3 regions of the Arthrobacter sp. P1_B3 genome follow, and region 2 is predicted to be linked to each of the others. Evidence: riboswitches for the same ligand, from Rfam matches in the RefSeq annotation. Region 2 holds a riboswitch; each other region holds the start of a gene.
The links. Region 2 has a riboswitch for S-adenosylmethionine ahead of AC1D2F_RS05835 (aminotransferase class V-fold PLP-dependent enzyme). Riboswitches for the same ligand answer to the same signal wherever they lie in the genome.
Positions count from the first base shown of each region.

Region 1: another riboswitch for S-adenosylmethionine. It lies ahead of AC1D2F_RS14615 (DUF1737 domain-containing protein); the one in region 2 lies ahead of AC1D2F_RS05835 (aminotransferase class V-fold PLP-dependent enzyme).
Region 3: another riboswitch for S-adenosylmethionine. It lies ahead of AC1D2F_RS07790 (bifunctional o-acetylhomoserine/o-acetylserine sulfhydrylase); the one in region 2 lies ahead of AC1D2F_RS05835 (aminotransferase class V-fold PLP-dependent enzyme).

Region 1 covers NZ_JBFTZV010000013.1:73,730-83,229, forward strand. The annotation lists gene AC1D2F_RS14590 (multicopper oxidase family protein) at 1-541, shown strand, start outside; gene AC1D2F_RS14595 (hypothetical protein) at 762-1,058, opposite strand; gene AC1D2F_RS14600 (DUF305 domain-containing protein) at 1,305-1,913, shown strand; gene AC1D2F_RS14605 (O-succinylhomoserine sulfhydrylase) at 2,012-3,220, opposite strand; gene AC1D2F_RS14610 (rhodanese-like domain-containing protein) at 3,220-3,639, opposite strand; gene AC1D2F_RS14615 (DUF1737 domain-containing protein) at 3,636-3,968, opposite strand; SAM riboswitch class IV at 3,990-4,104, opposite strand; gene AC1D2F_RS14620 (ATP-grasp domain-containing protein) at 4,446-5,402, shown strand; gene AC1D2F_RS14625 (aminodeoxychorismate lyase) at 5,566-6,534, opposite strand; gene cls (cardiolipin synthase) at 6,628-8,103, shown strand; gene pabB (aminodeoxychorismate synthase component I) at 8,136-9,500, opposite strand, start outside.
Region 2 covers NZ_JBFTZV010000004.1:35,289-44,788, reverse strand. The annotation lists gene AC1D2F_RS05835 (aminotransferase class V-fold PLP-dependent enzyme) at 66-1,484, opposite strand; SAM riboswitch class IV at 1,519-1,632, opposite strand; gene AC1D2F_RS05830 (glutamyl-tRNA reductase) at 1,709-3,088, opposite strand; gene hisN (histidinol-phosphatase) at 3,192-4,004, opposite strand; gene rsgA (ribosome small subunit-dependent GTPase A) at 4,083-5,198, opposite strand; gene aroA (3-phosphoshikimate 1-carboxyvinyltransferase) at 5,182-6,585, opposite strand; gene AC1D2F_RS05810 (DoxX family protein) at 6,593-7,141, opposite strand; gene AC1D2F_RS05805 (sigma-70 family RNA polymerase sigma factor) at 7,390-8,142, shown strand; gene rsrA (mycothiol system anti-sigma-R factor) at 8,139-8,399, shown strand; gene AC1D2F_RS05795 (50S ribosomal protein bL37) at 8,488-8,562, opposite strand; gene AC1D2F_RS05790 (PadR family transcriptional regulator) at 8,682-9,302, opposite strand; gene AC1D2F_RS05785 (DUF4097 family beta strand repeat-containing protein) at 9,302-9,500, opposite strand, start outside.
Region 3 covers NZ_JBFTZV010000005.1:220,853-230,352, reverse strand. The annotation lists gene AC1D2F_RS07830 (LysR family transcriptional regulator) at 1-202, opposite strand, end outside; gene tdh (L-threonine 3-dehydrogenase) at 325-1,371, shown strand; gene AC1D2F_RS07820 (glycine C-acetyltransferase) at 1,460-2,671, shown strand; gene AC1D2F_RS07815 (NAD(P)/FAD-dependent oxidoreductase) at 3,061-4,203, shown strand; gene AC1D2F_RS07810 (amidohydrolase family protein) at 4,215-5,444, shown strand; gene AC1D2F_RS07805 (histidine phosphatase family protein) at 5,492-6,172, opposite strand; gene AC1D2F_RS07800 (CPBP family intramembrane glutamic endopeptidase) at 6,273-7,040, shown strand; gene AC1D2F_RS07795 (VOC family protein) at 7,138-7,776, opposite strand; SAM riboswitch class IV at 7,947-8,062, shown strand; gene AC1D2F_RS07790 (bifunctional o-acetylhomoserine/o-acetylserine sulfhydrylase) at 8,125-9,441, shown strand.

The sequences.
Region 1 (9,500 bases), on a different contig from region 2:
CATGGCCGGCATGATGGGACCGGCAGGGCCAGCGCCAAACGGCGGCCAGGGCACAGCGGACATCGTGCTGGCGACGCTGTCGGTGTCCGGCGCCCCGGCCCCGGCTCCACCGGCGGTGCCAACTCAGCCTGCGCCGGCGGACCTGAGGAACGCGGTCGTTGCCGCGCACAGGCAGCTGACCTTCGCCGCCGGCGGCATGGGTATGGGGATGGGCATGATGAGCTTCACCATCAACGGCCGCGAATTCAACGCAAGCCGGACCGACACCACCGCGGCCGCGCAGACAGTGGAAGAGTGGACCCTGATAAATCCCAGCCCGATGGACCATCCTTTTCATCTGCATGTCTGGCCGATGCAGATCATCGAGGCACGAGGCACCACCCCGGACGCACCCCTCTGGCGGGACGTCGTCAACGTGCCCGCCAATGGACAGGTGAAAGTCAGGATCAATTTCAAGGATTTCGCCGGCCGCTCCGTGTACCACTGCCACATCCTGGACCACGAGGACCAAGGAATGATGGGAGTGATCGAGGTCCGCTAGGCACGGCAGCACGTGTCCCGGCAACGGCCCGGCCAACACCCGGCATGTAGCCTTAGCCTGTCCGACATCCGATCACTGCTGTCCGGAGGGAGAATGCCATGGCCGCAGCGTCCATGCACCATGCCGCAGCCGCGCTTCGCCGCGGATTCCTGCTCGTGGGCTTGCTTGCCGTCATGGCCGGATTCCTAGGGATGCACATCATGACCGGTATGCATGGCGCTCATGCCATGACGGCGGTGACTTCCTCCACGGACCCCGCAGGGTTGTCCTCCCAGACGGCACACAGTTTCGCATCCGATCCCGCGGCCCATTCCCCGCGGGCCGGGGCAACTGCCCATGACGCGATGGCTCCGCCGCCTGCGACCAGTCCGGGTCCCGGGCTGACAGGTAGCGGCAGGGCCGCCCTGCCATCGGCGTCGTGTGTGTGCCAGTCGAGCTGCACCGATCCTGCGTCGATGCACCCGGCCTGCGTGCCGTCGGCGGCCGCGGGCTCCCTGGCCGCGCCCCCTCCCGGCATGGCTCCGGCGTCGCTCCACAACCCGGACGCGCGCGCCGGCGGCGCGATCCTGACCTACTCGTATCTGCCCGCAAGTCCTTCGCCGGGCGATCTGTCCATCAGCCGGACGTAAGACGGGGCCTTGCCGTGTGGTGCCCGGCGCCCCTCCTTACCCCACACGTTCCGGCCGGATTTTTCCCCCGGCGCGGGCGTGCCATCCGCAGGCGTGCAACAACGCCATTTTGGCTATTGAAGGACTTGACCCCCATGAAGAAGACCCTGACCATTTCTGCCCTTGGCATCGCCGCCGCCATCGCCCTTGCCGGCTGCGCGGGCAACTCCGGAAGTTCACCCGCCGGCACCATGCCCGGCATGAGCGGCGGCATGGGCATGTCGTCCAGCCCGGCCCCCGCCGCCTCGGACCACAACGCGGCAGACACCATGTTCACCCAGGAGATGATCCCGCACCACGCCCAGGCCGTGGAAATGAGCGACATGATGCTCAAGAAGCAGGGCATGGACGCCCGGATCACCGCACTCGCCACGAAGATCAAGGCTGCACAGGCACCCGAAATCGAAAAGATGACGGTCTGGCTCAAGACCTGGAACGAACCCACCCAGATGGCCGGCGGCCACAGCATGGGCGACGCAATGATGGGCGGTGACGATCTCACCAAGCTCGACGCCGCCCAGGGAACCGATGCGGCCAAGCTGTTCCTGACCCGGATGATCGCCCACCATGAGGGCGCGGTGATGATGGCCAAGACTGAAAGCAGCCAAGGCAAGAACCCGGAAGCCCTCATCCTCAGCAAGGCAATCGTGACCTCCCAGGAAGCTGAAATCCAGGAAATGAAGGCCCTGCTGGCAAACCTCTAGCCCGCGTCCCGGCCCCGGTCCGGTTTTCGGACCGGGGCCTTCCCGGCCACCCCGCCCGCGTTGGCCCAGACCTGCGTTGGCCCAGACCTGCTTGAGCGCTAGACCTGCTTGAGCGCCTGGCCGAGGTCGCGGATCAGGTCCTCCACGTCCTCCAGGCCCACCGAAAGCCGGACCACGCCGTCGCTGAGCCCGATCGCCGCACGGCCTTCCGGGCCCATCGCGCGGTGCGTCGTAGTCGCAGGATGCGTGATGAGCGTCTTGGCATCACCCAGGTTGTTGGAGATGTCGATGATCCGCAGCGCGTCCAGCAGCGCGAAGGCGGCCTGCTTCGCGGTGCGTCCCGGCGAGGGCGAAAGCTCCAGCGTGAGCACCGTCCCGCCGGCCTTCATCTGCTTCACGGCGAGTGGGTACTGCGGGTGGGATGGCAGCAGCGGGTACTTGACCCAGCTGACCGCAGGCTGTCCCTCGAGCCATTCGGCCAGCCGCAGGGCGGAGGCCGAGGAATGGTTGACGCGCAGGGCCATGGTCTCCAGGCCCTTGGTGAGCACCCAGGCATTGAAGGCCGAGAGCGCCGGACCGGTGTGCCGCATGAGCTGCTTGACGGGCCCGTCGATGAATTCCTTGGTGCCCAGGATCGCCCCGCCGAGCACGCGGCCCTGGCCGTCGATGTGCTTGGTGCCGGAGTAGACCACCACGTCCGCGCCGAGCTCTCCGCAGCGCTGCAGCAGCGGGGTGGCGAAGACGTTGTCGACCACCACCGTGGCCCCGGCCGCATGCGCCAGTTCGCTCACCGCGGCGATGTCCACGATTTCCTGCATGGGGTTCGACGGCGACTCGAAGAATACCGCCGTGGCCGGCTCGGACAGGGCAGAGCGCCATTGTTCCAGGTCCGGGCCGTCCACGAAGACCGTCTCGACACCCCAGCGCGGCAGGATCTCGTTGAGGATCACAAAGCACGAGCCGAACAGCGAGCGGGCTGCGACTACGCGGTCGCCGGCAGCCAACAGCGCGCCCAGCGCGGTGAAGACGGCGGACATGCCGGACGCCGTCGCAAAACACGCCTCGGTTCCCTCGAGCAGCCGGAGCCGCTCCTGGAAGGTGGCAACGGACGGATTGCCGTAGCGGGAGTAGACGAAGCGCTCGTCTTCCCCGGTGAAGGCGCGCTCGGCAGCGGCCGCGGACCCGTAGACGAATCCGGAGTTGAGGAAGATCGGCTCGGTGGTTTCCTGGAAGCCGGTGCGGTCAAGGCCGCCGCGGACAGCCTGGGTGTCGGCGGCCCAGCCGGCGGCGTCGGGATTGAAAGTCATCAGATCTTTCCAAGGTTGGTGGGCAGGCCGCGGTTCTTCCAGCCGTTGACGGTGCGGTCGCCAAAACGGTCGGTCTCGCCTTCGAAGCCCTCAAGAACGTTGTACGAGGTGTATCCGGCGGCCGTCGCGGCCGTCGCGGCGGCGATCGAGCGGACACCGGAGCGGCAAAGGAACACCAGTTCGACGGCGGAGTCCTCCGGTGCCTCTCGCCTTAGCTGTTCCACGAAGTGCGGGTTCGGTACGCCGCCGGCGAGGTTCCACTGGATGAAAAGCGGATCGTTCCGCCTTCCGCCCGCGGACGTCGTGTCCGGGATGCCGATGTGGGCCCATTCGCCCTCGGTCCGGACATCCACCAGGAGGGCTCCCGCCTCCAGCTTGGCCCACGCCTCATGGGGGCTGAGGTCTCCGGCGTAGCTCATGCGTGGCCCTCGAATGCCCCAACAGCGTCAATCTCGTCGGCATCGAGCTCATCGACTGCATTGGCCACGGCGGCGTCCGCGCTCGCAATCGCGGCCGGCAGGACCAGCGCCTGCGCCACGATCACGGTGCTGCCGTTGAAGGTGGCGGCGGGGCTTCCGTGCAGGACATAGCCCTCGGCCAGGGCGGCGGACACGCGCTCACAAAAGGCGCGGTCATCCGTGCCGGTGAACAGCCGGTAGGCCAGTCTTTCCTCGCCGGCAGGTGGTGCACTGCGTGCTGTGCTGGGTGCTGTGGTGCTGAGTATTTCGGGTACCGCGGGTGTTGACATGGGGGGCACGACGGATCTCCTCTTTCACGCTTGCAGCTCGAATTCTCGATTGCCGAGTATTCACCTGAGGCACCCCGCCGCGAAAAGGGAGGGTTGCCGACCGGCCAGTCAGGGCTTGGCACCGGTTCTCATTACTCCCCAAAAACGTAACACCTACGACGCCGGCCCGCACCGCCGTCGTCGTCATGTTCCGTAACCGGGCCACGCCCAGGCGCTGGCGCCGGCCGGGCCCAGCGTGGGGCGGGGTGCGGCCGAGTAGTTGCGGGCTCCAATTTCGGGTACAGCCCACTCGTGTGTGCGCGGACGATTCGCCGTCTACTGGAGGACATGGCCGACGTGTCGGCCGGATTTGCAGGTTAACCGAGCTGTCCGTGAATCGAGCCGTCTGTCCATCAAAACAAGTTGTCTGTGAATCAGTGGCCGGAACCGTCGGAGCCACAGCCATGGCCCGGCCGGTGACGGCGGAATGGAGCAATTGTGGGCCCGCGCATACTGGTTACCGGGATAGCAAGCGCCGCCGGCCGGACCGTCGCGGCCCAGCTCGAAGCCCGCGGACTCCCGTATCTCGGCTCCGACGCCCGCGCCGACTCCCGCCAGGCGGAGGATGCCCCCGCCGCGGCCGCGGTCAGGCTCCTGCCGGCGACGGACCCGGACATGATCCTGGACCTGCGCCGGCTGGTGGACCGTGAAGCCATCAACGTCATCATTCCGACCCTGACTGTGGAACTTCCGGTCCTGGCCGCGGCCCGTGCCGGTTTCGCCCAGGACGTGCGGATCATCGTGGGCGACCCCGCCGCGGTGGCCCTCGCCAACGACCAGCTGTTTACCACCTGGGCGTTGCAGGCAGCCGGGATTCCGGTGCCCCAGGTCGCGGTTCCGGGCGACCTCGCCGCCGCGCCGGCATCCCTCGCCTCCCTCACCGGGCCCGTGGTGGTCAAGCCGCGGGTCTTCAAAGGCTCCCATGGTGTCCACGTGCTGGCCGGAACCGCCTCGGTTAGCTGGAAGAACATGCCGGCGGGGCAACTTGTCCAGGAGTTTATCCCGGGCGCCGACTACGTGTGCCTGGTGTTCGGCACTCCGGCACGCAACGCGATGGCGCCGGTGGCGGTGGTCCTCGAGAAGACCAGGACCCCGTATGGACACACCGGCAGCGACGAAGTCAGCCGCAGGGTGCCGGTGAGCCAGGCCGGGGACGTGCGGAAGCTGGGCCTGGCCGCCGTCCGCACGCTCGGGCTGACCGGGCCGGTCCAGGTCCGGATTCGCCGCCGCGCGGACGGAACCCCCGTGGTACTGGGCGTCTGCGCGACCCTGGGGGAGAACAGCGCCTGGGCCCCGGAAATGCTCGACGCCGTGCTGGCCACCTTCATGCTCCCGGCGTTCAACCCGGCATCGTTCCGGCGGTGCCCGGCGGTTCCCGCGGACGCCCTGGGGTGAAGCGCGGCCCGGCAGAATGGTGTGCTCACGCAGTCGCTGAGTCTCCCCACTTTTGAGGCCGGAGGACGGCGTGTTCCCACAAACCGCCGTCGTTACCGTGGTCCCTGGCCGCAAAACCGGTGAGTATCAGCGGCGCCTGCCGTGCAGCACCGGCCTGGCCGCACTATTCGATGGTGGCGAACAGGGCGTTGAGTTCGGCCGTGAGCTGGCGTCGCAGTTCCGGGGTGCCGATTTCCTGGCCGTCGATGTGGTTCACCGGGGCCAGGAGCCGGATGCTGGAGATCAGCCAGACCGCGTCGGCATCCAGCAGGTCCTTCGGCTCCAGCGGGCCGTAGCCCAGCTCCCAGCCGGCGGCCTTGGCGGCGGTGAACAGGGCGCCCTGCGAGGTCCCCGGCAGAATGCCGCTGTCCAGCTGCGGGGTGATGAGCCGCCGGGTTGTGCGGACGCCGCCGGCGCCGTCGTCCGCGGTTTCCAGATGGGCCAGCAGAACGGTCGACGTCGGTCCCTCCAGGACCCGGCCGTCCGCGGACGTGAAGATGACGTCGTCGGCGCCGTGCCGGTGGGCGTAGCGCAGCGCCGCCATGTTCACGGCGTAGGAGAGGGTCTTGGCGCCGAGCAGCAGCCAGGGGGCGCGCTCGCCGACGTCGCTGTCATAGCCACGGTCCAGCAGGATGACGTCGATTCCGGTCTCGCGCTGCCGGCGGCCCGCGGCCGCGGGCGCGGAGGCCTGGACCCAGCACGTGGGGGCGGCGGCGCCCTCCGGCCCGCGGGTCACGAGCAGCTTCACCACAACCTCGTCTTCGTCCGCGCCGCCTGTTGCTGCCGCGGCAGGATCCTTCCCCCGGAACTCGCGGAGGGCGGTTTCCACTGCCCGCCGCCACGCGTCCTCGGCAGGGATGTCCAGCTCCAGCAGCCGGGCAGAGCCGGCCAGCCGAGTCAGGTGCGCCTGGATCTTGCGGGGCCGGCCGCCCACAGCCAGGAGGGATTCGAAAACGCCGTCGCCGCGGGTGGCGCCCAGGTCCGTGGCCATCAGTTGCGGCTGCGACGCGTCGGCAACGCGGCCGCCGTCGAACGCCGGGTCGAGGAAGACCAGCACGGTCGCGGGCGCAGGAACAGGGGCTGCAGAGATCATGGCTCCAGCTTAGTCTCGGTGGTCCCGGGATAGGATTTGCACGTTGCCCGTTCAGGAACTGTTCCGCGGGCTTGTACTTTTAGGGGTTCGCCTGTGCTGTGGCCATTTCCGCTGGCGGAAACTTTACCGTCCTGGGCGGTTCTGATCCTGACGGTGATCGACTTCGCCATCCGCGTGCTGGTCCTGGGCATCATCCCAGGGAACCGGCGGCCCACCACCGCGATGGCGTGGCTGCTGGGCATCTTCATTGTGCCCATCCTTGGGCTGGCCCTGTTCCTGCTGTTTGGCAACTTCCGGCTCTCCCGCCGGCGCCGTGCCCAACAGGACGCTGTCAACACCCGGATCCGGGCCGGGACGTCCGACCTGGAAGAAGTCGAAAGCCGCTACGACGGACCCGAATGGGTGGCCTCCGCCGCTGAACTGAACAAGACGCTGGGCTCGCTGCCAATGGTGGACGGCAACAGCGTGGAGCTGCTGCCCGGCTACCCCGACTCCATCAAGGCGATGGCCGCGGCCGTCCGCGGCGCCAAATCCTTCGTCAACGCCGAGTTCTACATCATGAGCACCGACCACGTCACGGACGATCTGTTCACCGCAATGGAAGAGGCGGCGGAGCGCGGCGTCGAGGTCCGCGTCCTGTTCGACCACCTCGGCAGCCTTCGCATCAAGGGCTACAAGCAGCTCAAGGCCCGGCTCAACGCCAGCAAGATCCGCTGGCGGCCCATGCTGCCGCTGAACCCGTTGCAGGGGCAGTGGCGGCGGCCGGATCTCCGCAACCACCGCAAGATCATGGTGATCGACGGCGAGATCGCCTTCACGGGATCCCAGAACCTGATCGAGCCGTCCTACAACAACCCCAAGCACCGCAAAGTGGGCCGCGAATGGGTGGAGCTCATGGCCTGCATGCGCGGGCCGATTGTCACCACGCTGAACGTAGCCTTCGCGACCGACTGGCTCAGCGAAACCGACGAATCCCTTGAAGGGCAGCTGGAACACCGGCCCGAGCCCCACGCCGGAAACATCACGGCGCAGGTGGTCCCCAGCGGCCCGGGTTTTGTCACCGAGAACAACCTGCGGCTGTTCAACACCCTCATTTATTCGGCGCAGCACAGGATCTCGCTCTGCAGCCCCTATTTCGTCCCGGACGACTCGCTGCTCTACGCGGTGACCACGGCGGCGCAGCGCGGCGTCGAGGTGGAACTGTTCGTCTCGGAAAAGGGCGACCAGTTCCTGGTCCACCACGCGCAGCAGTCGTACTACCAGGCCCTGCTCGAGGCAGGCGTGCGGATCTACCTCTACAAGGCGCCGTTCGTGCTGCACGCCAAGCACTTCACCATCGATGACGAGGTTGCCGTGCTGGGCTCCAGCAACATGGACATGCGCTCCTTCTCGTTGAACCTCGAGGTCTCCGTGATGCTCCTCGGCGAGGACATCGTGCAGAGGATCCGCGCCGTGGAGGACACATACCGGAGCATTTCGCACGAACTCCTGCTGGAGGACTGGATGAAACGGCCCATGAAGGCCAAGTACGTGGACAATGTGGCAAGGCTGAGCGCAACCCTGCAGTAGTCCGGCCGCCGGCGGGGCAGCCTTGGGGAACGTCAGCCTTGGGGGAATTCGGCACCGAGCGCCGAGAGCACGCCGAACGCCTTGGCCCGGACTTCCTCGTACTCCTCCTGCGGGGACGAGTCGGCGGTGACGGCGCCGCCGACGCCGAGACTCACGTCGGCGGTGCCGTCGCCCAGGGCGCTGATCACGAGGGTCCGGATCGCCACGGAGAGGTCGGCGGCCCCGTTCAGGGAGAAGTAGCCGATCGCGCCGGAGTACACGCCCCGCGGCGCGGCCTCCAGCCGGTCCAGGATGGCCATGGTGCTGACCTTCGGGGCGCCGGTCATCGAGCCGGCGGGGAAACAGGCGGCGACCGCCTCGGCCCGCGGCAGTCCGGGCCGCAGCCGGGCATCGATGGTGCTCACCATCTGGTGCACGGTGGCGTAGCTCTCGATCGCACACAGCCGGCTGACGGCCACCGAGCCCGGGACGGCGAAATGGCTGAGGTCGTTGCGCAGCAGGTCCACGATCATGATGTTTTCCGCGCGGTCCTTGGCCGAGGACTCCAGTTCTTCCCGCAGGGCAGCGTCCGCGCCCGGTTCCGCGTCCCGGCGGCGCGTGCCCTTGATCGGTTCGGCCCGCATCCTGCCGTCCGCGGCAATCCGCAGGAAGCGCTCCGGCGACGTGCTCGCCACGGCGAGCTCGCCGAACCGCAAATAGCTGGCGAAGGGGGCCGGGTTGCGGCGCCGCAGGTCCAGGTAGGTCGGCCACGGATCCATCCCCTGAGAGCCCGCAGGCGAGGCAGCGGTGAGCGCCGTGGTCAGGCAGACCTCGTACGTATTGCCTTCCGCAATCTCACGCTGGGCCTCAGTGACCTTTGCCTTGTAGCCGGCTTCCGTGTCCCGTGCAGTGAAACGCGGGGCAGCCAGTTGCCGGGCACTGAACGTGGACGTGGACGTGGACGGCGCGGATGCGGCCGCGGCGACGGCCGCGCGGGCCGCCTCGAGCCAGTCTCCGGCGTCGGGCGCGTCCAGGGTCAGCAGCCAGGCTGTGCCCTCGGCGTGGTCAAGGACCACGGCGCGGCCGGCGAAGATCAGGCAGGCGTCCGGGGTGGCGGCGGCCACGTCATTGCCACCGGTTTCGCGTTTGAGCTCATAGCCGAGGTACCCGAGCCAGCCCAGGGTGAACTCGCACGGGTAGGCCTCGGGCGCATGGAGCGCCCGGCGCCCCCAAACGCCGTCGAGCCAGCGGAAGAACGGGCCGTCGGTGGACGCTGTGGCGTGGCCCGTAGTGACACGGGTCCGTCCGGAACTGTGCCGGACGGCCTGGCCGAAGCGGCCGCCGTCGTCGGCCAGGATGCTGAAGCGGCTGCGCTCCGCGGCCTCCGGGGCGAGGCCTGCCGGGTCGAGGGAGGAGTC
Region 2 (9,500 bases):
TTACCGCACCGGCGCTGGGGTCCTGATCCTGCCTCGGGTTAGTACGCCTGCTTAGTCCGCCGTGCCTAGTCCTCCGTGCACGGCGCGGCACCAGCGGTGCCCGGGGTGTTCGGCGCCCAGTGAGGGTAGCTGCGGGTATCGTTGGCCGGCACCCAGCGGCCGGCGTCCACCACGTAGTCCCAGCCGAGTCCCGTTTGCCGCAGCTGCTGCAGGCCGGCCAACAGGCGCTCGGCGTCCTCCAGCCGTGAGCCGAGGCCGAAGCTGGCGCGCAGGGAGCCTGCAGGCAGGCCGAGCCGCTTGAGCAGCGGGTGGGCGCAGAAGCGGCCGTCGCGCAGGCCAATGCCGTGTTCGGCCGACAGGTAGGCGGCCACCAGCCCGGCGTCGTAGCCTTCCACCGAAAAGTTCACGACGCCGATGGTGCCGGTGCCCGGCAGATCGACTCCGGGGGAAGAAGCGGGAGTCGAATCGGCAAAGATCCGGTGAACGGTCACGCCGTCAATGCCGTGCAGACCCTCGACGAGGAAGGACCGGATGGCGTCCTCGTGGGCCTGCCACTGCTCCGGGTCCAGGGCCGCGATCACTTGGGTGGCGCGGGCCAGGGCGGCCGCGCCGAGGACGTTCGGCGAGCCGCCCTCGTGCCGGGCGGGTCCGGTGGTCCAGCTGACGGAGTCGAGCCGGGCGTCCCGGACCGCGCCGCCGCCGGCCAGGTGCGGGGTGCCGGCGTCGAGCCAGTCCGTCCGCCCCACCAGCACGCCGGCGCCGAACGGGGCATAAAGCTTGTGCCCCGAGAAGGCGAGGTAGTCGACGTCGTCCGCGGCGATGTCGATCCGCCGGTGCGGGGCCAGCTGCGCGGCGTCGACGACGATCCTGGCGCCGTACTCGTGCGCCAGTGTGGCAAGAGTCCGGATCGGCAGGATCTCCCCGGTGACATTGGAAGCGCCGGTGACGGCGAGCAGACTCACGCCGCCGCGGGCGAGCTCGTCCCGCAGGCGGTCCACAGTGGCCGCGAGGGTGGGGGCGGCCACGACGCTGCGGTGCGGGACGTTCTGCCAGGGCAGGAGGTTGGCGTGGTGCTCGATGTCGAGGTAGAGGACCTCGCCCACCGGCCGTCCGTCGCGGAGCGGCAGGCAGCCGGCCAGCAGGTTCAGGGAATCGGTGGTGTTGCGGGTGAAGATTACCGAATCGTCCGGCCGGCCGCCCACGAAGTCCCGCACGATGTCCCGGGCGTTCTCGTAGACGGACGTGCTGATCTGCGAAGCGTAGCCGGCGCCGCGGTGCACGCTCGCGTAGTACGGCAGGATTTCGTTCAGGTAGGCCGAGACGACGGACAGTGCCGGGGCGGAGGCGCCGTAGTCGAGGTTGGCGTAGCGGGCGTGGCCGCCGGTGATCAGCGGGGCCTGGATTTCGGCGCCGGTGACGGCGGCCAGCGGGCGGGCCGCAGCGGCGTGGAATTCGGGGGCTGCGGGAAAAATGGCAGTTGTCATGGGACCTCACTCGACCAGGACCCCACATCATGGGAATCCGCGCTTGCCGGGTCCGTTCCGGACCGGCCAGGTCGTCACCCGGGGCACCCCACCGCGTCTGGAGGGTTGCCGGCCAGCAAACCGGGGTTTAGCGCTGGCACTCGTGACCTGCATCGAGCGTAGGACATCCGCGCAGCCGGGGAAAAGACGGCCAGCGATTGTGAAGCGGATTATTACGGACACGGCTACGAAGCCGCCGGCGCGGCCGGGACACCTTCCAAGGCAAGATTGTATGCCCCGGGGTTCCGGGCGCCGGTGAGCTGAATGCTGAGGCCGAACAGGGCTTCCAGCGCGGCAGCGTACTCATACTGGCGGCCGTCCGAGGCCAATTCCCGGGCGCGGACCGTTGGGATGTGAAGCAGTCGGCGGACAATTCGACGCATCGCGAGGTTCACATCCTCAGCCTGGGCGCCGCACCCGTATTCCTTCATGACGCGCGCCATTTCAGCCTCGAGGACCTGGTGGACGTGGCCGCGCAGGGCCACAATGGCGGCGTCGACTACGCGCAGTCCTTCTTGTTTTTCGAAGCGAAGCGCCGCTTGCCGGACCAGGACGCCGGCGAGGCGGAGCGCCTCGGCGTCCGCCGGGGGAGCCGCGAAACGCACTGAATCCAGGGTGATCAGTTCAACGCCCGGCAGATCCGCCACCCGGGGGTCGAAGTCATGGCTGGGTGCGAGATCGATGACAATGAGGGCACGGCCTGTGTCATCCCTCCAACCGGCCAGTTGGGCGGCACCTATGCGGGTCTCCGTGCCGCTGCAGCCAATGATGATGTCTGCCCGGGCAACAGCGGCAGGCAGCTCCCGTGCCGTCAGCGCCGTACCGCCCCTGCTCGCCACAAACGCCTCCGCGCGGCCGGATTGGGAGAAGACGGAAATGGTGGGGCATCGACTGTTCCTGAGGATTTCCGCGACGCAAACGGCATAGGAACCGGTGCCGAAGAGGACGACGGACGCATCAGCCAGGGATGGGTGCGCTGCTCCGGCGGCCGCCAGTTCAAGGGCCACATAGGCTATGGACCTGCTGGCGCTGCTGAGCGCGGTCCGCGCCCCCACCTCCTTGCCCGTGCGGGACGCCTCCTGAAACAGCCGGACTAAAAGCCCGCTCGCGGTGCCTGCTGCCTGTGCCGCAGCGAGCGCGCGGCGGACCTGGCCGGCGACTTGACGCTCACCGACCACGACGGAGTCCAGGCCGGCCGCAACGCCGAAGAGATGCTCCGCGGCCGACGCTCCAGAGGAGTGCTCGAACAGGGACGCGAGCTGGGCCACAGGGAGGCGCGTGCAGAGGCGGACAGAGCCCAGGGCCTCGGAGCAGACGGCATCTATATGCTCCCTGGACGCCACCTCGCCGTAGATTTCCAAGCGGCTGCATGTGGACACGACCACGGACCCGGACACGGCGGAACTGCAGGCGAGCAGATTCTGGCCCAGCTCCGAGGAAACGGCCTGGAGCCGGGTGGCCGACTCAATGTCCAGGTCCCGGTACTTCGCCACGAGAACCAGCAGAACCGGTCCGACGTCGGGGTCGAAGGTTTCGGGATCCGCGGCGTGAACCGATCCAGACATGGCCGCCCTCCTGCCACTCGATGCCCACTCCACGCCGTGACCGGCAGCGAAGGTTGGGGACAGCGTCGTACAGGGGCCCTTGGGAATCCTTGAGGGGTGGGGCCTAGAGGAGGTCGTCGAGTCCGGGGTTGAGCCGCTTGAGGACTTCCGAGTGGAGGATCGAATTGGTGGCGAGGGCGTTGCCGCCGAAGGGGCCGTCCTCGCCCTCGAGCGAGGTGAAGCGGCCGCCGGCCTCGGTCACGATCGGCACCAGCGCGGCCATGTCGTAGAGGTTCAGCTCGGGTTCGCAGGCGATGTCCACAGCCCCCTCGGCCACGAGGCAGTACGACCAGAAGTCACCGTAGGCGCGGGTACGCCACACTTCCTCGGTGAGGCCCAGGAACTCGTCCAGGTTCCCGCGTTCCTTCCAGCCGCCAAGGCTGGAGTAGGACAGCGAGGCGTCCTCGAGCTTGGAGACGTTGGATACTTTCAGCCGTGTGGCGGCGGCGAGCGAGCGGCCCGTGTAGGCGCCCGCACCCTTGGCGGCCCACCAGCGCTTGCCCAGTGCCGGTGCGCTGACGACGCCGACCACCGGCTCGCCCTCATCGACGAGGGCGATCAGGGTGGCCCAGACCGGGACGCCGCGGACAAAGTTCTTGGTGCCATCGATCGGGTCAATGATCCAGCGGCGGGAGCCGTGGCCCGAGCTGCCGAATTCTTCGCCCAGGACCGCGTCGCGCGGACGGGACCGGGAGAGCTGGCCGCGGATGGCCTCTTCGGCGGACTTGTCGGCATCGGTCACGGGCGTGAGGTCCGGCTTCGTCTCGATCCGAAGGTCGAGCGCCTTAAAGCGGCTCATGGTCTGGGAATCGACCGAATCTGCCAGTACATGGGCAAGGCGCAGGTCATCGTTGTAGCTCGAAGCGGGTTGGCTCATGGTTCCAAACTACCGTCAAACCGGGCCGCCGGGCGGGAGGCCGCGGCACGGCGCCGCAGGCCCTGTTGCCGGGCGGGCTTAGGAAACGGTGCCCAGTTCCTTGGTTTCCTGCGCTTCCAGCCGCGGATCCGTGCCCAGCAGCCGGCGCAGGGACGCGAGCCTGGCGGGTCCGGAGGGCCCCGCGTGCCCGGCCGCAACCCACTTGTCGACGCCGCAATTGACGGCGGTGGAGTCGTGTTTGCAGCCGCGTTCGCAGTCGTCGGTGCCCGGTTCCAGGTCCGGGAAGGAGCGGAGGATCCGGTCCGGATCCACATGGGCCAGCCCGAAGGACCGGATGCCTGGGGTGTCGATGATCCAGCTGCCGGCCGGCGCATCGTTGACTTTGAGCGCCAGGGCGGAGGAGGACGTGTGGCGGCCGCGGCCGGTGACCGCGTTGACGCCTCCCGTGGCCCGCTCGGCCCCGGTCAGGGCGTTGACCATGGTGGACTTGCCGACGCCGGAATGGCCCAGCATCACGGTGACCTTGCCGTCGAGGTAGTCGCGCAGCTGGGACACCGCGTCCTTGTCGAGCCGGGCGGAAAGCCCGTCGTCGGAACGGGCGTCGATGCCGGATGCGGCGGAGTCCGCGGTCTTGGAGATGATGACGGGGAAATCGAGGTGCTGGTAATTGGAGAGCAGCTCGGCGGGATCCTTGACGTCGGCCTTGGTGACGAGCAGCAGCGGCTCGATGCCGGCGTCGTACGCGGCCACCAGTGCACGGTCAATGAACCCGGTCCGCGGCTCGGGATTGGCGGCGGCGACCACCACAACCAGCTGGTCGGCGTTGGCCACGACGGCGCGTTCGATCGGGTCCGTGTCATCGGCGCTGCGGCGCAGGAGCGTCTTGCGGTCCTGGATCTTGACCAGCCGCGCGAGGGTGTCGGGCTCGCCGGTGACGTCCCCGACGAGGGAGACGAAGTCGCCGGCGACCACGGGGTTGCGGCGCAGCTCCCGGGCCCGTGCCGCGATGATCTTGCGTTCGTCGGGAGTTCCTTCGCCGACGACGGCGGTGTAGCGGCCGCGGTCAACGGTGATGATGCGTCCGGTGACGGCGTCGTCGTAACTGGGCCGGTCCTTGGTGCGGGGCCGGGTGCCCTTCTTGTTCGGTCGGATCCGGACGTCGGACTCGTCCCAGGAATCAGTGCTGCGTGCCACCGGCGGTGTCCTCATCTGCGGCGGGTCCCTGTGCCAGCATCGCTTCCCAGAGTTGCGGGAAATCGGGCATGGTCTTGGCCGTGGTCGCGATGTCCTGGACCTCTACGCCGGGCACGGCAAGGCCAAGGATGGCGCCGGCCGTGGCCATGCGGTGGTCCGCGTAGCTGTGCACCACACCGCCGTGCAGCGTGGCCGGGCGGATGATAAGACCGTCGGCGGTCTCTTCTGCGTCGCCGCCGAGGCGGTTGATTTCGGTGACGAGGGCAGCGAGCCGGTCCGTTTCGTGGCCCCGGAGGTGGGCGATGCCGCTCAACCGTGAGGGGCCGGCGGCGAGCGCGCAAAGCGCCGCCACGGTGGGGGCGAGCTCGCTGGTCTCGTCGAAGTCGCCGCCCTTGATCTCCGGGCCGCCGCTGACGGTCAAAGTGCCGCCGTCCACTGTCACGGTTGCGCCCATGGCGGTCAGGATGCCGCGCCAGAGGTCACCGACCTGCGTGGTCTTCGCGGGCCAGTTCGGGATCCGCACGGTGCCGCGGGTGGCCAGGGCCGCCGCGAGGAACGGCCCGGCGTTCGAGAGGTCCTGCTCGATCCGCTGGTCGAAGGCACGGATCGGGCCGGGGGAGACGATCCAGTGGTTCGGCACCGAGTCATCGACCGCCACGCCCACCCCGCGCAGCACGGCCACGGTCATGTTGATGTGGTCCAGGCTCGGCACGGGCTTTCCGACGTGTTCGAGATGGAGTCCCTCGGTGAAGCGGGCCCCCGCCAGCAGCAGGGCGGAGACGAACTGGGACGACGCGCTGGCGTCGATGATGAGGTGGCCGCCGCGTACTTCGCCAGTGCCGTGGACGGTGAAGGGCAACGACGACGCCGGACCGCCGTCGGGTGCCGTCACTGCCGCTCCCAAACCGGCCAGGGCCTCGATGATGGTGCCCATCGGGCGATTGCGGGCGTGCGGGTCGCCGTCGAAGCGGGACTCACCGCGGCGCAGCGCCGCCACCGGAGGCACAAAGCGCATGACCGTGCCGGCCAGGCCGCAGTCGATCGCGGTGTCCGCCGCGCCGGCGTCCATGGTGATCGGGATGATTTCCAGGTCGGGGCCGAAGGCGCCGTCGCCGGGAACCTCCGTGACGGTTGCCCCCAGCTGCCGCAGGGCCTCAATCATCAGTGCCGAGTCCCGGGAGTGCAGGGGGGCCCGCAGACGGGACGGTCCGTCCGCGAGGGCGGCGAGCACGAGGTACCGGTTGGTCAAGGACTTGGAGCCTGGAACCGTGACAGTGGCATCGACCGGCCGTGCGGCAAAGGGTGCGGGCCAGTGCGGACCGACGTCGGCAGAATAGGGGCCGGCAGGGTGGGAAAGGGCAGCTGCAGAGGGGGTGGTGCCAGTCATTACCGTCTTAAGCTCCGGCTGAGTGGTCTACGGCTTTGCGGACGACTTTGTCGGCCTTTTTCAGCTGCTTGTTGGTGTTCTTCCGGGCATCGGCGGCGAGGTGTCCGGCGCTCTTCTTGGCATCCGCGGCCAGGTGGCCGGCGCGCCAGGCCAGGCTGGGCTTGCCGGCGGTATCGACGGCGGCGAGGAGCACACCGCCGGTGAGGGTGACGTTTTTCAGGAGCTGTTTGCGGCGGGCGTCGCGGGCTTCCTTTGAGGAGATGTCCGCGCTGCGCCATTCAACGTAGCTGTTCAGGACCGAAATGACGGCGAGCAGGGTGGCTGCCAGCCGGGCGGACTTGCCGAGGGCGAAGCAGACGCCTGCACCGATCTGGGTGCCGCCGATCACCCGGGCCAGGACTTTTTCGTTGGGCTGGAACGGCAGTGCGTCGGCCGTGCGGCGCAGCAACGGGGACAGCTGTGCCGCAGTGTCATCCGCGTTCTTGAGCTTGTCCATGCCGGCGAGGACGAAACTGGAGGCGAGCATGGGCCGGGCGAGAAAGCGGACAAACGACATGAATTTCCTCCTGGATGGACGAACCGCGGCTTCACTGCGGGGGAACCGGTTCTAGTCTTGCACTTTTGCGGAATATTTGCCCGCCGGACGTGGTTGTGAAAGGCAGATCCCAGCAGGCTACGGAAGGCAGAGATTTGACGAGGGTGTTGGACAGGACGGAACCGGAAGCCCGTTCCGGGCAAACATGGACCCTCGCGCCTCCGGCTGTTCCGGGTGCCCGGTGGAAGGTGACAGTAGACTTGAACGCAATGAGCACCATGGACCCGGCCGTTGCGGCCATGCACGAGGTTGCCGGAAACGACGCCACGCCCACCAAGACACCGGACGCCGGCGCGGCCGCCGCCTTGGAAACCGAGGTGGACGGAAAGCCCCTGGACCTCTCCACCGAGTCGGCGGAAGAGCGCCGCGTGCGCTTTGAACGCGACGCCATGCAGTACGTGGACCAGTTGTATTCGGCGGCCATGAGGATGGCCCGGAATCCCTCCGACGCCGAGGACCTGGTCCAGGAGGCGTACACAAAGGCGTTTTCCGCGTTCCACCAGTACAAGCCCGGAACCAATCTGAAGGCCTGGCTGTACCGCATCCTCACCAACACCTACATCAACCTGTACCGGAAACGTCAGCGTGAGCCGCTGCAGTCGAATTCGGACACCATCGAGGACTGGCAGCTCGCCCGCGCCGAGTCGCACACGTCGTCGGGACTGCGTTCGGCCGAGGCCGAGGCCCTTGACCACCTGCCCGATTCCGATGTAAAGCGCGCACTCCAGTCGATTCCGGAGGAGTTCCGGCTGGCCGTGTACTTCGCCGATGTCGAGGGCTTCGCGTACAAGGAAATTTCAGACATCATGAACACCCCCATCGGGACCGTCATGTCCCGGCTGCACCGCGGCCGGAAGATGCTGCGGGACATGCTTGCGGACTATGCCGCCGAACTGGGATTCAGGGCCGCAACCGAGTCAGGCGCCGCGGCCGACAGCAACAAACAGGAGAACAGGAAATGAGCGACTGCCAGGGACTGGGCGACTGCGACGACGCCCGGATGCAACGTATCTATGAATATCTGGATGGTGCGCTCACGCGTGACGACATCGCAGAGATCAAGGACCACCTGGACAGCTGCCCGGAGTGCCTGGAGCAGTACGACCTCGAATGTGTCATCCGCGTGATGGTCAAGCGTTCGTGCACCGAAGCAGCTCCGGAAAACCTCAAAAACTCCATCCTGGACCGGATTCACTCGATCCGGACTGTGGAAGCCTGAGCCCGGCTCCATACCTGGAAAACAAATGACCCCGGAAGCCGTAAGGACTCCGGGGTCATTCGTCTAAAGCTGTCATTCCAAGCTTTGCTTAGGCGTTGGGGCGCTTACCGTGGTTCGCGCCGCCACGCTTACGGTCACGACGTTTACGTGCACGTTTGCTCATAGCTGGCCTCCTTAATCTTGGTACTCAAAAGAGCTGCCCTCAAGTCTCCCACATCGCGGCACCCGCCGCGAACCGGGGGCCCGCCCGCCGCTGCAGGCACGGCCAGGTTGCGCGCGGGGTCAGTCCTCCAGCGAATTGCGGATCGAGATCCGGGCCTGGTCCAGCACGGTCTTGACCGTTTCGAGCGTGACGGCCGTGACGGGATGGCTCCCGGCGTGGCGCCGCAGTTCCACCCGCATGTCGTCGCGGAAGGCCTGCACCAGCATTTCCGCCTCCTTCAGCCGCCGTTCGCCCTCCGGGGAGTACCACGGGCTCCCCGCGCTGCCGGCAGAGCCCGCGGCGCGGGCCGAGGTCCGCGCCGCCTCCGCCGTTGCCGCGAGATCGGCCCGGAGGCCGCGCATGTTGACGCGGATGTCCTGGCGCAGGTTGTCTGCCAGCCGCCGAACCGAGGCCGAAATGTCGTTTTCGACGCCGGCGAGTTCGTCCCGCCGGCTGTTCAGCTCTGTGAGTCCCGCCGGGGTGATGCTGTAGTTGGTGCGGCGGCCCTCCGTGTGGGTGGCCACGAGCCCTTCTTCTTCGAGCTTGCCCAGGCGCGGGTAGATGGTTCCGGCGCTGGGGGAGTAGGTGCCGCCGAAACGCTCGCTGAGCGCCTTGATGAGTTCATAGCCGTGCTTGGGGCCTGATTCGAGCAGGGCGAGCAGGTACAGCCGCAGCGCGCCGTGGGCGAAGACGGGAGGCATCAGAGGGCCGTTTCGGTATCCGCGGTGGGCTGGCCGTGGAAGATTGACGTTTTTCCCGAGACCGAGTTGGTCCGGACCAGCATCAGCTTGGCGTCCGGTCCCGCGATGGTCTGCACCGTGCCGCTGGACTGGGCGTACCTCAGGTCATCGATGACCACCGCCCCGCTGGCGGATTTAGCGACGATGTCCACGCCGATG
Region 3 (9,500 bases), on a different contig from region 2:
CGGCATCCGCCAGGACCTGGCCGGCCTCCGTGAGCACCAGGTTCCGGCCCTCCTTGCGCGTCAGCGGCACCTCAACGGTCTTCTGCAGCGCGGCCAGTTGCTGGGACACGGCCGACGGCGTCACGAGGAGGGTTTCGGCGACGGCCTTGACGCTGCCCAAGGCTCCGAGTTCGCGCAGCATCTCCAACTGGTGGATTTCCATGCCAGCCATTCTATGCAACAGCATTTCCTAATTCGTCGATTGAGAAAAATTCGGTTGTGCTAATGCTTTCTGATGGGTCTAATGGGGTGAGTTGTCCCACAAAAGCACAGTTAGGAAGGCCCATGAAGGCTCTCTACAAGGCCGGCGCCCACGCAGGGTTCGAGCTCGTCGACCGTCCCGAGCCGAAGACCGGCCCCGGCGACGTCAAGATCCGCGTCATGACCACCGGCATCTGCGGCACCGACCTGCACATCCAGGCCTGGGACGCCTGGGCGCAGGGCATCATCAACGCCCCCCTGATCGCCGGCCACGAGTTCTACGGCGAGGTGGTGGAGACCGGCGAGGACGTCCTGGACGTCAAGGTGGGGGACCGGGTCTCCGGTGAAGGCCACATCGTCTGCGGCATCTGCCGCAACTGCCGTGCCGGCCGGCGGCAGATGTGCATCAACACCGTCAGCGTCGGCGTCCAGCGCGACGGCGCCTTCGCCGAGTTCGTGGTGATCCCCGAGACCAACGTCTGGGTTCACCAGGACCCCTCCGTCACGCCGGAACTCGGCGCCATCTTCGACCCCTTCGGCAACGCCGTCCACACCGCCCTGAGCTTCCCGCTCGTCGGTGAGGACGTCCTGATCACCGGGGCCGGGCCCATCGGCCTGATGGCGATCGCCGTCGCCCGGCACGCCGGGGCGCGGAAGATCGCGATCACCGACGTCTCCGCGCCGCGGCTGGAACTGGCCCGCAGGCTCGGCGTCGACCTCGCGATCGACGTCTCGAAGATGCGGGTCAAGGACGCCCAGCGCGAACTCGGCATGCGCGAAGGCTTCGACATCGGCATGGAAATGTCGGGACACCCCACCGCGCTGCCTGAGATGATCGACAACATGAACCACGGCGGCCGGATCGCAATGCTGGGACTGCCCAGCCAGTCCATCGACATCAACTGGGGCAAGGTGGTCACGCACATGCTGACCATGAAGGGCATCTACGGCCGCGAAATGTTCGAGACCTGGTACGCGATGAGCGCCATCCTCTCCTCCAACCCGGTCCTGCACGCGAACATTTCGGCCGTAGTCACGGACACGCTGCCGGCCACCGACTGGGAAAAGGGTTTCGAGGTGGCCCGCGCCGGAGTCGGCGGCAAGGTGGTCCTCGACTGGACCGTTTTCTAGGCCCGCCGCTTTTCAGAACCCCCCTGCCAGACACCGCCTTCCACGCACAGCATTTGCCCCCGCATCCAACCAGCCGAGGAGCCAACCCATGTATTCCGCCATCAAGGACCAGCTGCAGCACGAACTCGATGAGATCCGCAGCGCCGGACTGTTCAAGACCGAGCGGCACATCGACTCGCCGCAGGCCAACCGCATCAAGGCCGGGCAGATCGGCGAGTCCGGCGCCGACGTGCTGAACTTCTGCGCCAACAACTACCTGGGCCTCGCCGACCACCCGGACATCATTGCCGCGGCGAAGACCGCGATGGACACCCGCGGCTTCGGCATGGCCAGCGTGCGCTTCATCTGCGGCACCCAGGACCTGCACCTGGCACTGGAGCAGCGCGTCTCGGCGTTCCTCGGCACTGAAGACACCATCCTGTTCTCCAGCTGCTTCGACGCCAACGGCGGCGTGTTCGAGTCCCTCTTCGGCCCGGAAGACGCCGTCATCTCCGACGCCCTGAACCATGCCTCCATCATTGACGGCATCCGGCTCTGCAAGGCCCAGCGCTTCCGCTACGCCAACCAGGACATGGCGGACCTTGAGGCGAAGCTGATCGCGGCCAGCACGCAGGAGAACCCGGCGCGCCGCAAGATCATCGTCACCGACGGCGTCTTCTCGATGGACGGCTTCCTGGCCCCGCTCGAAGCGATCTGCGACCTCGCCGAAAAGTACGACGCCCTGGTCATGGTGGACGACTCCCACGCGGTGGGCTTCATGGGCGCCACCGGTGCCGGCACGCCGGAACACGCCGGCGTCTCAGACCGCGTGGACATCTACACCGGCACGTTCGGCAAGGCACTCGGCGGCGCGTCCGGCGGCTACGTCTCCGGCCGCAGTGAAGTCATCGCCATGCTCCGCCAGAAGGCCCGCCCGTACCTGTTCTCCAACTCGCTGGCCCCGGCGATCGTCGCGGCCACGCTCAAAGCCTTGGACCTCGTGGAAAACTCCGGCGAACTGCGCGGCAAGCTCTTCGCGAACGCGGAGCTCTTCCGGAACCGCATGAGCGAGGAAGGCTTCGACTTGCTCCCCGGCGAGCACGCGATTGTCCCGGTAATGTTCGGCGACGCCGTCATGGCGGCCAAGGTGGCCGACGCCATGCTCCACAACGGCGTCTTCGTCACGGCGTTCAGCTACCCAGTGGTGCCCAAGGGCGCCGCGCGGATCCGCGTCCAGCTTTCGGCCGCGCACAGCACGGACGACGTCGAGGCCTGCGTCCAGGCATTCGTGCGCAGCCGCGCGGCGGTGGCCGCAGCCTAGGGCGGCTGATCCCTGAGGCCGGGCCCCAGTTCAGCACGGGGTCCGGTCTCACTCCAGGGGTCCGGCCTGCCCCGGCCGTGCTCGTTCATCCAGGCTTCCTCCACTGGCTTATCCGCGGGACATGCCCAGCTCCGGCAGCGAGGACTGGACATAATGCCACTTTGTCCAACGGCCACGACCAACGAAGGGCATGTCCCGGGCCGGCATGCGGCAACGAGGGACATGTCCAGCGATGCGGACCGGGGAAGGGCATGTCCCGGGCCGGCACGCGGCAACGAGGGACATGTCCAGTCGTGCGGACCGGGGAAGGGCATGTCCCGGGCCGGCACGCGGCCGCGCTGGCGCAGGTGTTGGAGCGGCCTGACGCCACAATCTGCAAGGATGGGACCATGTCAGCTCATTACGATGTCGTAATTGTCGGCGGCGGTATCGCCGGCCTGTCCCTTGCCTCCACCCTGGCCGGGCAATGCAGCGTGGCCCTGATCGAAGCCGAGCAGACCCTGGCCTACCACACCTCGGCCCGCTCGGCCCGGCAACTGATTCCCAGCTACGGCCCGCCCGTGGTCCAGGAACTGACCGTCCGGACCCTGGACCTCATCGCGGCCCAGGACGCCGAACGTCCGGAACCGGTGCTCACGCCGCGCAGCTTCATGCTGATCGGGGACGACGCCACCGTCCGGGCGGAGGCCAGCGGCCACATGCGCCCCATCACCCACGCCGAGGCGCTGGAGCTGTGCCCCGCCCTTGTCCCGGAATCCTTCAGCGCCGCCGGCCTGGACACGGGATCCTTCGCCTGCAACGCCCCCGTCCTGCTCGAGGACCACCGGCGCCGTGCCGAGGCCGGCGGCGTGGACATCATCACCGGCGCCAGGGTCCATTCGGCCCAGCGGCTCGGCACCGGCTGGGAACTGGGTGCCGGGCAGGAAGGCTTCCAGTCCGCCGTCGTGGTCAACGCCGCCGGCGCCTGGGCAGACGAACTCGCCGTCCTCAGCGGCGTCGAGAAGCTGGGCCTGCAGCCGTACCGGCGCACCGCGGCGATCGTCGACGTTGAGAATCCCCTCCCGGAGGCCTGCCCGATGGTGGCGGCGGCCGATGACAGCTTCTATTTCCGGCCCGACGACGGCCAGGTCCTGATCTCGCCCGCCGAACACGTGCCCAGCGGGCCCGAGGACGCCCGGCCCTATCCCGGCGACATCGAACGGCTCGTCGCCCGGCTCAACACGATCACCACACTCGGGATCCGGGGCGTCCGCACGGCCTGGACGGGGCTGCGGACGGAGGCGGCCGACGGCGTCCCCGTGGTGGGGTTCGACGCCGAGGCCACCGGATTCTTCTGGCTCGCCGGCCAGGGCGGGTACGGATTCCAGACCTCATCCGGCATCGCGGAACTGGCCGCCGGGCTGATCCTGGCCGGCCAGGGATCCGCAGCCGCAGCCGCAGCTGCCCCGGCTGTGCCCTCCGCGCGGGACGCTAGTCCGGCATCCCGGACAGCGGAGGCGCTGGCCGCAACCCGCTGGTCCATCCGGCGCTGAAGAATGGATCCATGAGCACCCTCATCACCAATATCGCCGAACTGATGACCCAGGACGCGGAACACCGCGTCCTCCGCGACGCGGCGGTGGTGATCGAGGGGGAGCGGATTTCCTGGCTCGGCCCCGCGGCGGACGCTCCGGCGGCCGACGAAGCCGTGGACGCCGGGGGCCGGGCGCTCCTGCCGGGCTGGGTCGATTCGCACACGCACCTGATCTTCGCAGGGGACCGCACGGCCGAGTTCGAGGCCCGGATGGCGGGGGAGAGCTACAGCGCCGGCGGGATCGCCGTGACCACCGGTGCCACCCGGAGCACGAGCGACTTCGACCTCACCCGGCTGGCGATGGGCCGCGTCGCGGAGGCCGTGTCACAGGGCACCACTTACCTGGAGACCAAAACAGGCTACGGCCTGGACCTCGAGAACGAGGCCCGCAGCGCCCGCATCGCCTCTACCGTGGCGGACGAGGTGACCTACCTTGGGGCGCACCTCGTTCCCGCCGGGATAGACGCAGAGGACTACACCGAGCTGGTCTGCGGGCCGATGCTCACCGCGGTCAGGCCCTACGTCCGCTGGGCCGACGTCTTCTGCGAGCAGGGCGCCTTCAACGAGGACCAGTCCCGCCGGGTGCTGCTGGCCTGCAAGGCGGCCGGGCTGGGGCTGCGGGTCCACGGCAACCAGCTCGGGGAGGGTCCCGGCGTCCGGCTGGCCGTGGAAGTCGGCGCCGCGAGCGTGGACCACGTGAACTACCTTTCTGCTGCGGACGTCGACGCGCTCGCCGCCAGCTGGTCCGGCTGGGACGGCGGCGGCAACGGCACGCCTGGAGCCGGGCAGCGCGGCACGGTGGCCACCTGCCTTCCGGCCTGCGATCTTTCCACCCGGCAGCCGCTGGCCCCCGGCCGGGAGCTGCTCGACGCCGGCGTGCAGCTGGCGCTGGCGTCCAACTGCAACCCCGGCACGTCCTACACGAGCTCCATGGCCTTCTGCGTCACCACCGCCGTGCTGCAGATGCGCCTCAGCGTCCATGAGGCGGTGCGCGCCGCGACCTACGGCGGCGCCCTGGCCCTGGGCCGGGAGTCCGGGAGGGACGTCGACGGCGAACGCGCGGTGGGCTCGATCGCCGTCGGACACCGCGCGGACCTGCACCTGCTCAACGCGCCTTCCGCCACGCACCTGGCCTACCGGCCCGGCATCCCCCTGACGCACGCGGTGTGGCGGGCCGGCGCAGCGCAGCCGGTCCGTTAGCCAGGCCGTCCGTTAGCCAGGCGGCTCTCTGATCCGGCTCGAGCCGGTTAGAACACCATGGGCGGAGCGTCGAGGACGGTCTCGTCCACGCGCCTCTCCTCCCACTGCGTGAACGGCTTGTCGAGCTCGTACTTGCCGCGCGAGGTGCGCAGCAGGGTGCGGACCTCGGCGTTTTCCGGGTTGTTCAAGGACTCAAAATATTCCACGGACCAGTGGAACCAGCGCATGCAGAACAGCCGCATGGTCAGCCCGTGCGTCACGAACAGTGCGTTCGGGGCATAGCTGGGCTTCGACCAGTGCCGGTGCAGGGTTTCCATGAAGGAGGAAATCCTGTCGTACACATCCGAACCGGACTCGCCCTCGCGGAAGCGGTAGAAGAAGTGCCCGTAGGCGTTGCGGAGCTCCTTCTGGTCCTCGATGTCGCCGGCGATCTGAAAGTTGGCCCAGTCCTGTTCGCGCAGGCGCGGTTCCTCGATCACCCGCTCCACGAGGGGACCGAGGTTGAGCGCCTCGAGGGTCTGGTAGGCGCGCAGGTACGGGGAGACGTAGACGCACACCGGACGGCCGCCCAGCTGGCGCCGGACCTCCTCCCCGGCCGCGGTGGCCTGCTCCAGGCCCAGGGGTGTCAACGGGATCCGGTAGTCCGGAACACGGTTGTAGATCGAGGTATCGGCATTGGCGGCAGACTGGCCGTGCCGGATCATGATGATTTTCCGGGGCGCACTCATAATCCCCAAGCATAGGGCTCCCAAAAAGCCGGTGGCACCGGCGCGGCCGGCACCACGCGGGCACCAGCAAACAATCGGCAACTGCAGGCAAGATAGGAACATGTTGGTTCCCTCCCGCCGTCGGCTGCGGTTCGAAATGTTGATTGTCCTGGGCCTGTCGCTGGGGCAGTCCGCGGTCTACTCCCTGGTGCAGTTGCTGGACAAGATGACCACGGCGCCACTGGCCCAGGGGACGTCCACGCTGAACCGTTCGCAGAGCCCGCGCGAATACTTCGACCTCACCTACCAGATGCTGGACATCTTCTTCGCGCTGGTCCCGGTGGCCCTCGTGATCTACTTCCTCACCGAACACTGGCCGGCCGGAGAGCGCGGAACCTCGGCGTTCCGAAAGATCGGCTTCGACTTCGCCCGGCCCGGCAAGGACCTCCTGCAGGGGCTGGGGCTCGCCGCGCTCATCGGCATTCCGTCCCTGGGACTCTACGCCGCCGGCCGGGCGCTGGGGATCACGACGTCGATCATCCCCAGCGCGCTGGACCCGTACTGGTGGACCGTGCCGGTACTGGTCCTGTCCGCGATCCGGCACGGGATCGTGGAGGAAGTGATTGTGGTGGGCTACCTGCTGGACCGGCTCGGGAAACTGGGCTGGGGCATGCCGGCGGCCATCGCCGCCAGCGCCCTGCTCCGCGGCAGCTACCACCTGTACCAGGGGTTCGGGCCGTTCATCGGCAACGCGATAATGGGCGTCGTCTTCGCGCTGGTCTACACGCGGACCAAACGGGTGATGCCGCTCGTGATCGCCCACGCCATCCTGGACACCGTGGCGTTCGTGGGATTCAGTCTGTTCGGCAAGGCCGTGGGCCTGGGCTGAGTACCTGGCCGGCCTTTAAATGATCTCGGCCGCCATCTCCTAGGTGACATCGTTGGCACCTAAGAGATGGCGGCCGAAGCGTGGGGCAGGTGGAGCGTTAGATCGTGACCGCTCCGGAGGCTGTCTCGAAGGTGACAGAGAGGATGCCCGGAGTACCGTGCGGCGCGATCCAGTTCACGGCGACGTCTTCCAGCGGCTTTTCAACCGGCTCGCCCAGCCATTCCGTCACGCGCGCTGCCGAACCGGCAATGGTCAGTGCGGACATCTTGACTTCGCTCGCGTAGGCGTTGGACGGGTGCAGCTCCGGGTCGCCCTCCCATTTGAGCATGTAGGGCACTTGGGGGTCCGCGATGAGCCCCAGGATGCCGATCTGCTTCCAGACCAGTTCGCGGCCGTCCGGAAACTTCCGGTTGCCGTTGACGGCCGCGCGGCCCAGCCGCTCCTCGAACGGGGCGAGATCGTCAACCTCGACGCACCAGCCCATCCAGCCGCCGCCCGCTTCCGAGCGTGCCCGGACTGCCTGGCCGAACGGGGCCTTGTCCGATGCCGGGTGGTTCAGGACCTCCACGACTTCCAGGTACTTGTGTCCCGCGAGCGGGATAATCATGTTGCGTGTCCCGAAACGGGGGTGCACTCCACCCTTCACGGCTTCAACGCCGAGGGCAGACGCAATACGTTCAGTGGTGGCTGCCAAGCCATCGTGTTCACAGGCGTAAGAGACGTGATCCATGCGCATGCCATCATCTTGGCACTTTGTGATGGACCTCTCAGCTTAGGTTCCCCTAACCGTCATGGGATGTCCGACGGCGGCAGGCGCGGTGTCCCGCGAGGCGCCGCCACGGCAACCGTCTTCATCTTCGTCACAAAGCTATCCAGGGCTCCGCCGCCATTCCTACACTGAAGCCAGGTCATGAGTGCCAGCGCACAGCCCCGGCTTGCTGGCCGGCAACCCTCGTATCGCGGTGGGGTGCCCCGGGTGAAGACCTGGCCGTCCGGCGCCCGCCGGAGGGCAAGCGCGGCGCCTGTGCCGGTCCGGGCCCAAAGCCCTGGCCGGTGCTGTGCCCGGTCCCTTTGAGGAGCATCAATGTCCAACGCCTGGTCCTTCGAAACCCGCCAGATCCACGCCGGCCAGGAGCCGGACAGCGCCACCGGCGCGCGGTCCCTGCCCATCTACCAGACGACGTCGTTCGTGTTCCCCAGCGCCGAAAGCGCCGCCAACCGCTTCGCACTCGCCGAACTCGCCCCCATCTACACCCGGATCGGCAACCCCACGCAGGACGCCGTCGAGCAGCGCGTGGCCAGCCTGGAAGGCGGCCTCGCGGCCCTGCTGCTCAGCTCCGGCCAGGCCGCGGAGACCTTCGCGATCCTCAACGTCGCCGAGGCCGGGGACCATGTGGTGGCCAGCCCCAGCCTCTACGGCGGAACCTACAACCTGCTCGCCCACACGCTGAAGAAATTCGGCATCTCCGTGACCTTCGTGGAGGACCCGGACAACCTGGACCAGTGGCGGGACGCCGTCCGGTCCAACACCAAGCTGTTCTTCGGCGAAGTGGTCTCCAACCCCCGCCAGGACGTCCTGGACATCGAGGGCATCTCCGATGTGGCGCACGAGGCCGGGGTGCCGCTGATCGTCGACAACACGCTCTCCACCCCGTACCTGATCCGGCCCATCGAGTGGGGCGCGGACATCGTGGTCCACTCCGCCACCAAGTACCTCGGCGGCCATGGCGCCGCGATCGCCGGCGTGATCGTGGACTCCGGCAACTTCGACTTCGGCAAGGACCCGGAGCGGTTCCCCGGTTTCAACACCCCGGACCCTACCTACAACGGCCTGGTTTACGCCCGCGATCTCGGTGCGGAGGGGGCGCTGGGCGCGAACCTTTCCTACATCCTCAAGGCCCGCGTCCAGCTCCTGCGCGACCTCGGCTCCGCCGTTTCCCCGTTCAACGCCTTCCTCATCGCCCAGGGCATCGAAACGCTGAGCCTGCGGGTCGAACGCCACGTGGCCAACGCCACCAAGGTGGCGCACTGGCTGGAGGCAAGGGACGACGTCGAATCGGTCGCCTACGCCGGGCTGCCGTCCAGCCCCTGGTACGAGCGAGGCCGCAAGTACGGGCCCAAGGGGACCGGCGCCGTCGTGGCGTTCAACATCGCCGGGGGAGCCGAGGCCGGCAAGCGGTTCGCCGATGCGCTCGAACTGCACTCGCACGTCGCGAACATCGGCGATGTCCGTTCCCTGGTAATCCACCCGGCGTCGACCACCCACAGCCAGCTCTCGCCCGAACAGCAGGCGATCGCCGGCGTCAATCCCGGGCTGGTGCGGCTTTCGGTGGGCCTGGAACACATCGACGACATCCTCGCGGACCTCGACGCCGGATTCCGCGCGGCCAAGGGCGCCTAGGCAAGCAGGGCGGCCGGCGGCCGGTGTCCCCTCGACGGGACGGCCGGCCGCCGGGCTGT